Regions from separate parts of the Vibrio sp. V39_P1S14PM300 genome, predicted to be linked through region 3. Evidence: predicted binding sites of a transcription regulator. Region 3 holds the regulator's gene; each other region holds the start of a gene.

Region 1 (3,242 bases), on a different contig from region 3:
AAATGGTGAGCATCTCAATACCGACCTGATCTGGACCGGTAATGACACCAACCCGAACGCTGCTTTGACGGTGTTCCGCCATTTTGATAGTGCTTCGGTGGTGCAAGGCCTGGTTGGCGAGCCACCTAAAACCGCTTGGGTGCTGGATTACGCGTTGCTTGAGCGTATCCATTACCTTCTTGTGGCGGGTTTTGACGTCTACGGCAACTTTGGCCACCAACTGATGACCCGCATGTTCATGGACTTTCTGCGCCTTGAAGGCGAAAGCAACTTCGTTGCACTGCTGCCACGAAATGTACGTCATGAAGAACAAGCCAACTGGTATCAGGACAAGAGCCCCGAACTGAAAGACTTCCTGTTGCGAAATGTTAAGCCGTTCGATCAGCCTTCACACGTCCCCTATCAGACGACACAATACAAGAAGGAGTTGTATGATATCCTCAAAACGAAGCTTTCCCCCGTTCTGAGCAATCGCTACAAGATCGAGCAAACAGGTCTCAACGAGGAAAACGAAACATTACTGCGCTCTGTCGGGAACATTCGTGGTGAAGGGCTGATGTATGTGCCACAAATCGTGATGCTGATGATCGAAACTCAACAAGGCCAGGATCAATTGTTCACGTTGATACACAACAATGCCCACACCAATATCTCAAGTTTGTTTGACGAAGATAATAACCGTGACCCGAAAAATGATGATCTCACTTTAGTCCGTGGAGTGATCGGCAGCTATCCCGCTGCGTATCTATCTGTCAAAGAAAATCAGGTTCCCCAGTTGGTGGATATGCTGAAAAATATTCAGTCTGAGCAAGACTACGTTAAGTTGTTGGATACATTTGCGATTCGTCGAAGCTCACCTGAATTCTGGCCATTCAGCGATCGTGTTCACACTTGGTATAAGGCAAATCAGCCTATCGAATCTGGTTTACTTGACTACAATAGATTTGAGAATAGGTAGAAACGTACAACCAAGTGAACAGTGGACACTAGGAGGTGCAAGATGAGGATTCGAGATCGTATTGAAGCACTCGAGCAACAAATCTACGTCGCCTGTTCAGAAGGTGACTTTGATACCGTGAACATGCTCGAGAACCAGCTCGAAGCGCTCAGAGGCAAAGTTGAACATCCGTTCGACGACGACCCTTACGCACTCGAGGGCAAAACCTTTCTTGACGACGAGTGGTAAGCCGTTCATGGGTCCTGACTAAAAGCCATTCACCTCCTTCGGGAGGTGAATGTTTTTGTGACCAAAACTACTCACTTCTCACCAAAGCAAATTCCACAGCTATTTCGCCGTCTTTCCGCTACAATTCACTCTGCTAATTTTTTCGCTTTACCAAGTTATCGGTACCGATATCATTGCAACACAACCGTTTGCCTCACTTCTTATTATGCCATTAAGAGGGCTTTATGCTGCCGGACATAGAGATCTGTCGCTCTGCCGAGCTACAACCCATTGATACCATTGCCGCGAAAGCCGGCTTAACTACCGATGAATACCAGTCTCTGGGGAAGTATAAAGCCAAAGTCTCCCTTGTCAGTCTCAAGCGACTGCAAAACAACTCTCCTGGCAAACTGATATTGGTCACGGCCATTACACCTACCCCGCTTGGAGAGGGTAAAACCGTTACCACTATTGGTCTGGCACAAGGAGTGGCGAAATTGAACCGTTCAGTGATGGCTTGTATTCGACAACCCTCTATGGGGCCTGTATTTGGCGTGAAAGGCGGCGCTGCCGGCGGGGGTTATTCTCAGGTCGCGCCAATGGAAGAACTCAACCTGCACCTGACCGGCGATATTCACGCCGTGACCGTTGCGCACAATCTGGCGTCGGCGGCGATTGATGCACGAATTTTTCATGAGCAACGTGAGGGGTATGACGCGTTTGAGGCCCGGACTGGATTACGTGCTTTGCGTATCGATCCGGATCAGGTCGTGTGGAAACGGGTCATGGATCACAATGATCGCGCGCTCAGAATGGTTACCGTCGGACGCAATGAACCAGGCAAGCACGTCAATGGGTTTGAACGCGATGACGGTTTCGATATTTCAGCCGCCTCTGAGCTGATGGCAATTCTGGCACTGGCGGCCAATTTAAGCGATTTGCGTCAACGCATTGGCCGCATCGTGCTCGCCTATGATCTGGATGGTCAACCAGTCACCACTGAAGACCTTCAGGTTGCCGGTGCCATGGCGGTGACGATGAAAGATGCGATTGAACCCACACTCATGCAAACCTTGGAAGGTGTGCCTACTCTGGTTCATGCTGGTCCTTTCGCCAATATTGCGCACGGAAACTCTTCCATCATTGCCGATGACATCGCTACCCGGCTGGCAGAATTTACTGTCACCGAAGGTGGCTTTGGTTCAGACATGGGGTTTGAGAAGGCATGCAACATCAAAGCACAAGTTTCCGGTAAAGCGCCAGACTGCGCGGTAATTGTCGCCACGTTACGTGGCCTAAAAGCCAATTCAGGACATTATGATTTGCGTCCAGGACAAGCGATTCCCGATCGCCTGTTTGATGAAGACAGCGCCGCCCTCCAAGCTGGCTTTGAGAACTTGAAATGGCACATTAATAACGTTAACAAATATGGCATTCCCGCTGTCGTTGCCATTAACCGGTTCCCACAAGACTCGGAGTCCGAACTGAGGCTACTGGCTGAGTGGGTCGAAGCTTTGCCGAATAACGTTCAGGTAGCCGTGAGTGAAGGCTTTACACAGGGAGGTAATGGAACCCGCGAACTGGCAGAGAAAGTTCTTCATCAATGCGCGCATCCTGGCGAGTTTTCACCACTCTATCGCATGTCAGATTGCCTGGAAGCGAAACTGATGGCGGTAGCAGAGGTCGGGTATGGCGCCCGTCACGTCGACTTAAGTGAGCGTGCTCAGCAACAACTAGACCGCTATAAACAACTAGGGTACGACCACCTTGCTGTGTGTATGGCCAAAACGCCTCTGTCTATTACTACCGACAGCAGCATCAAAGGCGCTCCGCATGGCTTTGATGTCCCGGTCAGGGAGCTCAAATTGTGTGCCGGCGCAGGGTTCATCTACGCACTGTGCGGCAACGTTATGACCATGCCAGGCCTACCAGATAAACCCGCGTTCATGCAGCTTGATCTGGATGGCAACGGCAATATTATCGGTTTGAACTAATTTCATATTCACAACTCAACAGGCGGGGCTCTCCCGCCTTTTTGATCTTCCCAGCTCGGAATGCCATACCTAATTTCATTGGT
Region 2 (3,242 bases), on a different contig from region 3:
AAAACTCACGCTGGATGAATACATCCCGCGTGCCGTTCCAGCGTGGAAAGTCAAGCAGGCCCGTAAGCTCTATCAGGAGCACTACGCGGCGCTTAAACGCATCGGTGAAGAGTACGGTGTCCAACCGCGTTACATTGTGGCGTTGTGGGGCGTTGAGAGCAATTTCGGTAAGTTCACTGGGGGTTACAGCGTGATCGATGCGCTGTCGACCATGGCTTATGACGGCCGCCGTGAAGCGTTTTTCCGCAAAGAAGCGATGGCGGCGCTGGAAATCATTCAGCAAGGTCATATTAAAGCGGATGACATGAAAGGCTCCTGGGCGGGCGCGATGGGGCAATGTCAGTTTATGCCAAGCTCGTTTTTGTCGTTTGCGGCAGACGGTAACGGTGATGGTAAAAAAGACATCTGGGGAACGCAGGCAGATGTGTTTGCTTCCACGGCTAATTACCTCAGTCAGTCTGGCTGGGACGACAACTACACTTGGGGGCGCCAGGTCAAAGTACCGCACGGTATCGACAAAAGCCTGGAAGGGCGCGATGAAGCCAAAGGTAAGTATTTGCGGGAGTGGAGCAAGCTGGGCGTGACCCGTTACAACGGTCAACCACTGCCGACACTGGACAACGACATCAAGGCCTGGTTGATCATGCCGGACGATGAGAACGGCCGCGCTTATCTGGTCTACAACAACTACAATGTGTTGATGAAGTGGAACCGGTCGTATTACTTTGCCTTAGCGGTCAGCCATCTGGCGGATGCCATCATCTACTGATTCTTAGGGGCTCACTAGAGCCCCTTCATCTTTCTGAGGATATTGCCGTGCTTTCTGAACGAGCCGCCCAAATGGTGATTTTTGCTGCGCTGGTGAAACACCAGAGTTTTACGGCGGCGGCGAAGAGCCTGGGGGTGTCTGTTTCTCATGTCAGCAAACAGCTGAATGTGTTGGAAGAGTCGCTGGGGCTCAAGTTGATACAGCGCACTACCCGGACATTCACCCCGACTGAAGCTGGGCTGCAATTTCATCAGCACTGTGCTCGTTTGGTTGAAACGATCAATGCGGCTCAGTATGAAATGGAGAGTCAACGTGATGAAGTCTCCGGCCTGGTGCGGCTGGGAATGTCACAATCGTTCGGGACGTTACATATCATTCCCGCCATGGATGAGCTTCGCCAGCGCTACCCGAACCTGCAAGTGGAAGTCCATTTATTCGATTATCGCGTTGATATGCTCGAAGAGGGCTTAGATCTGTGGATTACCAATAACGAACACTTGCCGGAAGGGTACATCGCCCAGCGTCTGGCCGACTGTCAGTTTGTGGTGGCCGCATCGCCAGATTATCTGGTTCAGCACGACACGCCACAAACACCGGATGAGCTCGCGCAGCATAATTGTTTGATTTATCGCAGTTGGGAGCGTGATTACACCAGTTGGGCGTTTTCCCGCGCTGGTGAGGAACTGTTTGTCAAAGTCTCCGGAAACTATTCGGTCGATTTGGCCGAGGCGGTACGTGACGCTGCGGTTGCCGGATGGGGCGTGGGGTATCTGGCTACGTATCTGCTGCGCGATGAGTTTCGCAGCGGTAAACTGATTCAGTTGTTACCGGACTGGCGCGCCAGTCAGTCGATGCCGTTTTACGCTGTATACCCGAGCCGTAAGCATATGCCGAAAAAAACCTCAGCCGTGATCGAGTTTATCCGGCAGAAGATCGGTTCCCCCTGCCATTGGGATCAGAATCTCGCTGCTTATATCCGCACACCTAAAGTGTGATTTCTAGCACGATTATTTCCTGTTTCAGAAACATCTTTTCCATATGGAAATAGTCAAGGTGACGCAAACGTTTATCCTCATTAAATTCAAGTGGTTATGTTGCGTGGTTGAATTTTAATCTCCATCGAGTTTGATAGTCGTTAACATCCTTCGGTTGCGTTAATCGTTTGCCTGCATACAATCCGCGCCTTCCTGTTTCTTTTTTGGTTACCTTTTTATGAGTTCTCTCTTGGGTGTCGTGGCGATCTTCTTTATTGCCTGGTTACTTTCAACTGACAGAAAAAATATCCGTCTTAAAACCGTGTCGCTGGCGTTTCTGCTGCAAGTATTGTTTGCGCTGCTGGTGCTTTACATTCCGGCCGGTAAAGAGGCGTTGAATCGGGTGACGGAAGTGGTATCCGGTCTGATCAACTATGGTCAGGAAGGGATCACTTTCTTGTTTGGTGGCCTGGCAACGGGCGGCTTTACCTTTGCCATTAATGTATTAGGTATCATAGTGTTCTTCTCCGCGCTGATATCTGGTCTCTATCATCTGGGCATTATGCCAAAGGTGATCAACCTGATTGGTGGTGGATTACAGAAGTTTCTCGGCACGGGCCGCGCTGAGTCGCTCTCGGCGACTGCGAATATCTTCGTCGGTATGATTGAAGCGCCGTTGGTCGTCAAACCGTATCTGAAGCACATGAGCGATTCGCAGTTTTTCGCCGTGATGACCTGTGGTCTGGCTTCCGTCGCCGGAGGAACGCTGGTGGGTTACGCGTCACTGGGCGTCGAGCTTAACTATCTGATTGCGGCAGCCTTTATGTCAGCACCAGCGGGATTGATGATGGCCAAACTGCTGATGCCGGAAAACGGTGAGGGAGCCGTTGACTCTGAAGCCGACAATGTCGAGATGCCGCGTGCAACCAACGTGGTTGAAGCGATGGCAGATGGCGCGATGTCTGGCCTGCGCATTGCCGTGGCCGTTGGCGCAACGCTGCTGGCGTTTGTCAGTGTGATTGCGCTGTTAAACGGTATGCTGGGTTGGGTTGGCGACCTGTTTGGCATTCAGTTGAGTTTTGAGCTGATCATGGGTTACCTGTTTGCCCCTGTCGCCTGGTTGCTGGGGATCCCGTGGAGCGAAGCGATTACGGCGGGTTCGTTGATCGGCAACAAGATCGTCGTGAATGAGTTTGTGGCGTTTATTCAACTGATTGAAAACCGTGATCTGCTTAGTGAGCACTCTCAGGCGATCGTGACGTTTGCCCTGTGTGGTTTTGCCAATATCTCCACCATGGCAATGCTGATTGGTGGCCTGGGTAGTTTGGTCCCAGAGAAGCGCGCGTTTATCTCCCAATACGGTTTCCGTGCCATTGCGGCCGGTGTACTGGCAAACCTGATGAGCGCGTCGTTGGCTGGCGTGATTTTGTCTCTGTAAACCGCAGTTCAATATCGCAGTAATAAAAAAGGGTGACCGATGTCACCCCTTTGTTGTCTTT
Region 3 (3,242 bases):
CAATCAGCAATTTCTTATTCATCGTGAGTCCTCTTTGAAAACGATTGGCCAATCACTGATGAGGTGTTGCCCGGTTACTATAGCAAGACAGGCAACCGACAGAAAAAATTTCATCGTCCGTTTTGGTAAACAGTATCAATAAGAAAAAAGCCAGCATAATGCTGGCTTCGGGGTTAGCTTAGGCGATTGATCAGTTCGTCTCGCCTGGATTGAGGGATCACCGACCAGTGAGTGCCGTTAATGGCGCCCTCCAGTGCCCACAGTAGCTCCAGACCGACATCGGCGGAGTGGGTATCGCAAATCGCTTTATAGGCGGCCACAGAGCCGTGGCGCTCCAGATCTTCAACAGAAGAGATACCTGCCTTTTTCAGCATGCGCTCAGTGGCAAGTCGAAGGTTGGGAAGATCTTTCAACCGGTTAGGTTTCGCGGTTGCCTGAGAGGCTTTTTCTTTTTTTGCTGACTCTAGCGCAGATTTCGCTTCATTCAGGGTTGCTTCATGATCGTCGTTCCAGCTATCAGGCAGTGCAAAATACTTTGTCACAACGGGAAAGCCGCGCTTCTTATAAACGTAAGGTTCATATCCTTGTTGCTTAAACTTTGCAGTAGTCTGCTCGTTAGCGCGGATGTGAAGCTTTTCGTTTACTACCAAAGCAAACATTGTGTCGTCGACAAAAATACCAAAACCACCAAACATTGAACGAGATTTGACGCGTCCTAGTTGCTCAAAAAGTCGCATTGAATCTTTAAGTACTGGTTTATCCATGTTTTTATTTCTCGGTGTATGTGAATACGCCACCAAATCAGGTCCGAGAGGTTAGCAAAAACATGCAATCGGTGTGTCAAATAGCAGTAAACTTGCTGAATGCATTTTTTGCCATCGGCAACCCCGCTACCTACCAGGTTCTGGTTTAGGCCGGAGGCTTTGCGTCCCACCCTTTCAGATGGTTTGCCCTGTGCGTGGCTAATGTAACCAATTTAAGCATAAATAAATTTTGCCCAGAGCTTCACAAAGTGTGGTTATAAATGTGATCTTGCTTCAGGAAATTGATGGTGTGAAATGCGTTTAGTAAATAGTAAGTCACTAATACTAAACGCATTTTTATCAATAAGTGAGAGGTTAGTTCAGTTTTTTGACTGTACAGCGTTCGACAATTTCAGGGTGCATTTCGAAGACACGTTTCTCGTGTTCTTTGTCTTTTATACGCTCCAGCAGGATCTCAAATGCGTTCTTTCCGACCCGGCGCTTCGGCTGGTGAACGGTCGTTAGTGGTGGTGAGAAGTACTCTGCCAACTCTATGTTGTCATAACCAATGACGGACATATCTTCCGGAACCCGGATGCCTTTTTGCTGCAGACGACTCATCAGACCCAGGGCCATGGTGTCGTTAAAGCAGAAAATCGCGGTCGGGCGTTTGTCCATCGCGGCAATTTTGTCTGCCGCTAATACAGCGGTGTCGCACTCGAAGTTGCCTTCCAGGATCCAGTCTTCATTTACCGGTAGCTTGGCTTCTCCCATGGCGCGGCGGAAACCCAGAATTCGTTCCTGACAGGCTGCTTTTTCAAAGTGACCGCTCAGGCAGGCGATGTCGGTGTGGCCGTGATCGATCAGGTATTTCGTCGCCAGGTAGCCGCCTTCTTCTGAGTTATCGATGATCTTGTCTGCCTGGGAGCTTGCCGGGCCCCAGTCCATAATGACTTTCGGAATGTCTGCGTGACGCTCAAGCATTTCCGACAGCTCTTCGGTCAGATCAGAGCACATTACCAGGATACCGTCGACGCGCTTCTCAGCCAGCATGCGGATGTAGTCCCGTTGCTTTTCGTAGATACCGCCGGTGTTACACAGGATCAGCGTATAGCCTTGACGGTAACAGTAGCTTTCTACCCCATCGATCACTTCCGAGAAAAACAGGTTGGTTGATTGAGTGACCAGCATACCGATGGTGCGCGTGGTATTGCATTTCAGGCTACGCGCAACGGCACTCGGGGCATAGTTCAGCTCTTTCACCGCTTCCATCACTTTTTCTTGGGTGGCTTCAGCAACAAAGCGGGTTTTGTTAATCACATGGGATACAGTCGTCGTTGAAACGCCGGCTAAGCGTGCGACATCTTTAATGGTAGCCATAAGGTTCTGTCCTGTTGTCACCTGCCAGGTCAACCGGATTCCCCCGGCCTGAGGCAGTAAGTATCAGAAACACAAAAACCGCTTAAAGACAGCGGTTTGCATTCATCATCATATTTTTATCGTTTGCGATCACGATTTTAGACTGCTCTGCCGCAAGTGGCAATTAAAAAACCATCGCCTGGATAAGGCGATGGTCACAAAATGTTAATCTTGTCAGAGAGGGGCTTCGCGCTTATTCACCAACCAGATATTGGCAATCAAGCTCGAGAAATGCTTCCAACAGTGCGGCAACCGCTGCATAAAACCCAAACTGATCATACTGCTGACAACGTTGACTGAACTGAGGAACCCAGGAGAGCAGATGTTGACGGATAAAAACTTCCTGATCCAGCAGCGCCTGATCGAGGTGCTTTTCCTGTTCCAGTTCGTTAGAGCGGATAATCATGTTGCCAAGGAAATCGAGTTCTATCGCCAGATGATCGGCTGGCTCGTTGAGGGATTTGTCGACCGCCACACCGTGATGTGCCATCACGGCTTCCATTTCAATGGCTGGCTCGTCATTGAGCAGACCCGATTTACCGATATAAATGGAGGCGTAAGGTAAAGCGGCGTCTTTGTCTGATTTCAGGAACAGATCGCAAAAATCCGCAGCCAGTTCAAGTGGCGCGTCTGCTCGGTCCATCAGGCGATTTAAGGCATCCACCAGTTGGTCAGAGGCCGGTTTCAGCGTGCTATTTTCACCAAGCCCGCTCAGAAAAGCGCGGATCTGAGGGGAGTGATACTGCTCAATGTCGGCCTCGGTCAGCTCTTTGGCAAACAAGCTGGATAACCACCAGTAAATTTCAGCTCGTTTTTCATTGAACGCTTTGGTTTCTTGCATGGATTAAGCTCCGGAAATTCTGATACTTCTAAGTTTAATGGATAAAGATGAATAGCGGTAACGCCATGTATGACAAATTATCGCGGCTTATGACGAAATATGAATGGAGTGGTGAAGGTTGTCTTGAATCAATAAAAAGCCAGCTTTCTTCGAATTCGCACCGCGGAGACTAGAATTGTGACTAGTTATGAATAGAATAATTATCGTAAACCATTCCAATGATTCAAAGTGGTGTAAAT

What was found. Region 3 encodes PurR, which represses purine synthesis genes. Its sites were predicted from a motif close to TNANGNAAACGTTTNCNTNA; they were not measured.
Region 1: the regulator PurR is predicted to act here: its motif matches at 1,363-1,382, upstream of CAG65_RS16735 (formate--tetrahydrofolate ligase).
Region 2: the regulator PurR is predicted to act here: its motif matches at 1,824-1,843, upstream of CAG65_RS01490 (NupC/NupG family nucleoside CNT transporter).

Annotation. Positions count from the first base shown of each region.
Region 1 is NZ_WXWP01000323.1:6,106-9,347, reverse strand. Features, by position in the region: gene CAG65_RS16745 (fatty acid cis/trans isomerase) at 1-958, shown strand, start outside; gene CAG65_RS16740 (hypothetical protein) at 1,001-1,186, shown strand; gene CAG65_RS16735 (formate--tetrahydrofolate ligase) at 1,411-3,159, shown strand.
Region 2 is NZ_WXWP01000026.1:13,020-16,261, reverse strand. Features, by position in the region: gene CAG65_RS01500 (lytic murein transglycosylase) at 1-769, shown strand, start outside; gene CAG65_RS01495 (LysR substrate-binding domain-containing protein) at 817-1,764, shown strand; gene CAG65_RS01490 (NupC/NupG family nucleoside CNT transporter) at 1,982-3,181, shown strand.
Region 3 is NZ_WXWP01000161.1:27,923-31,164, reverse strand. Features, by position in the region: gene CAG65_RS08055 (TVP38/TMEM64 family protein) at 1-22, opposite strand, end outside; gene CAG65_RS08050 (TfoX/Sxy family DNA transformation protein) at 174-764, opposite strand; cyclic di-GMP riboswitch class I at 878-962, opposite strand; gene purR (HTH-type transcriptional repressor PurR) at 1,119-2,123, opposite strand; gene torD (molecular chaperone TorD) at 2,356-3,003, opposite strand; gene torR (two-component system response regulator TorR) at 3,241-3,242, shown strand, end outside.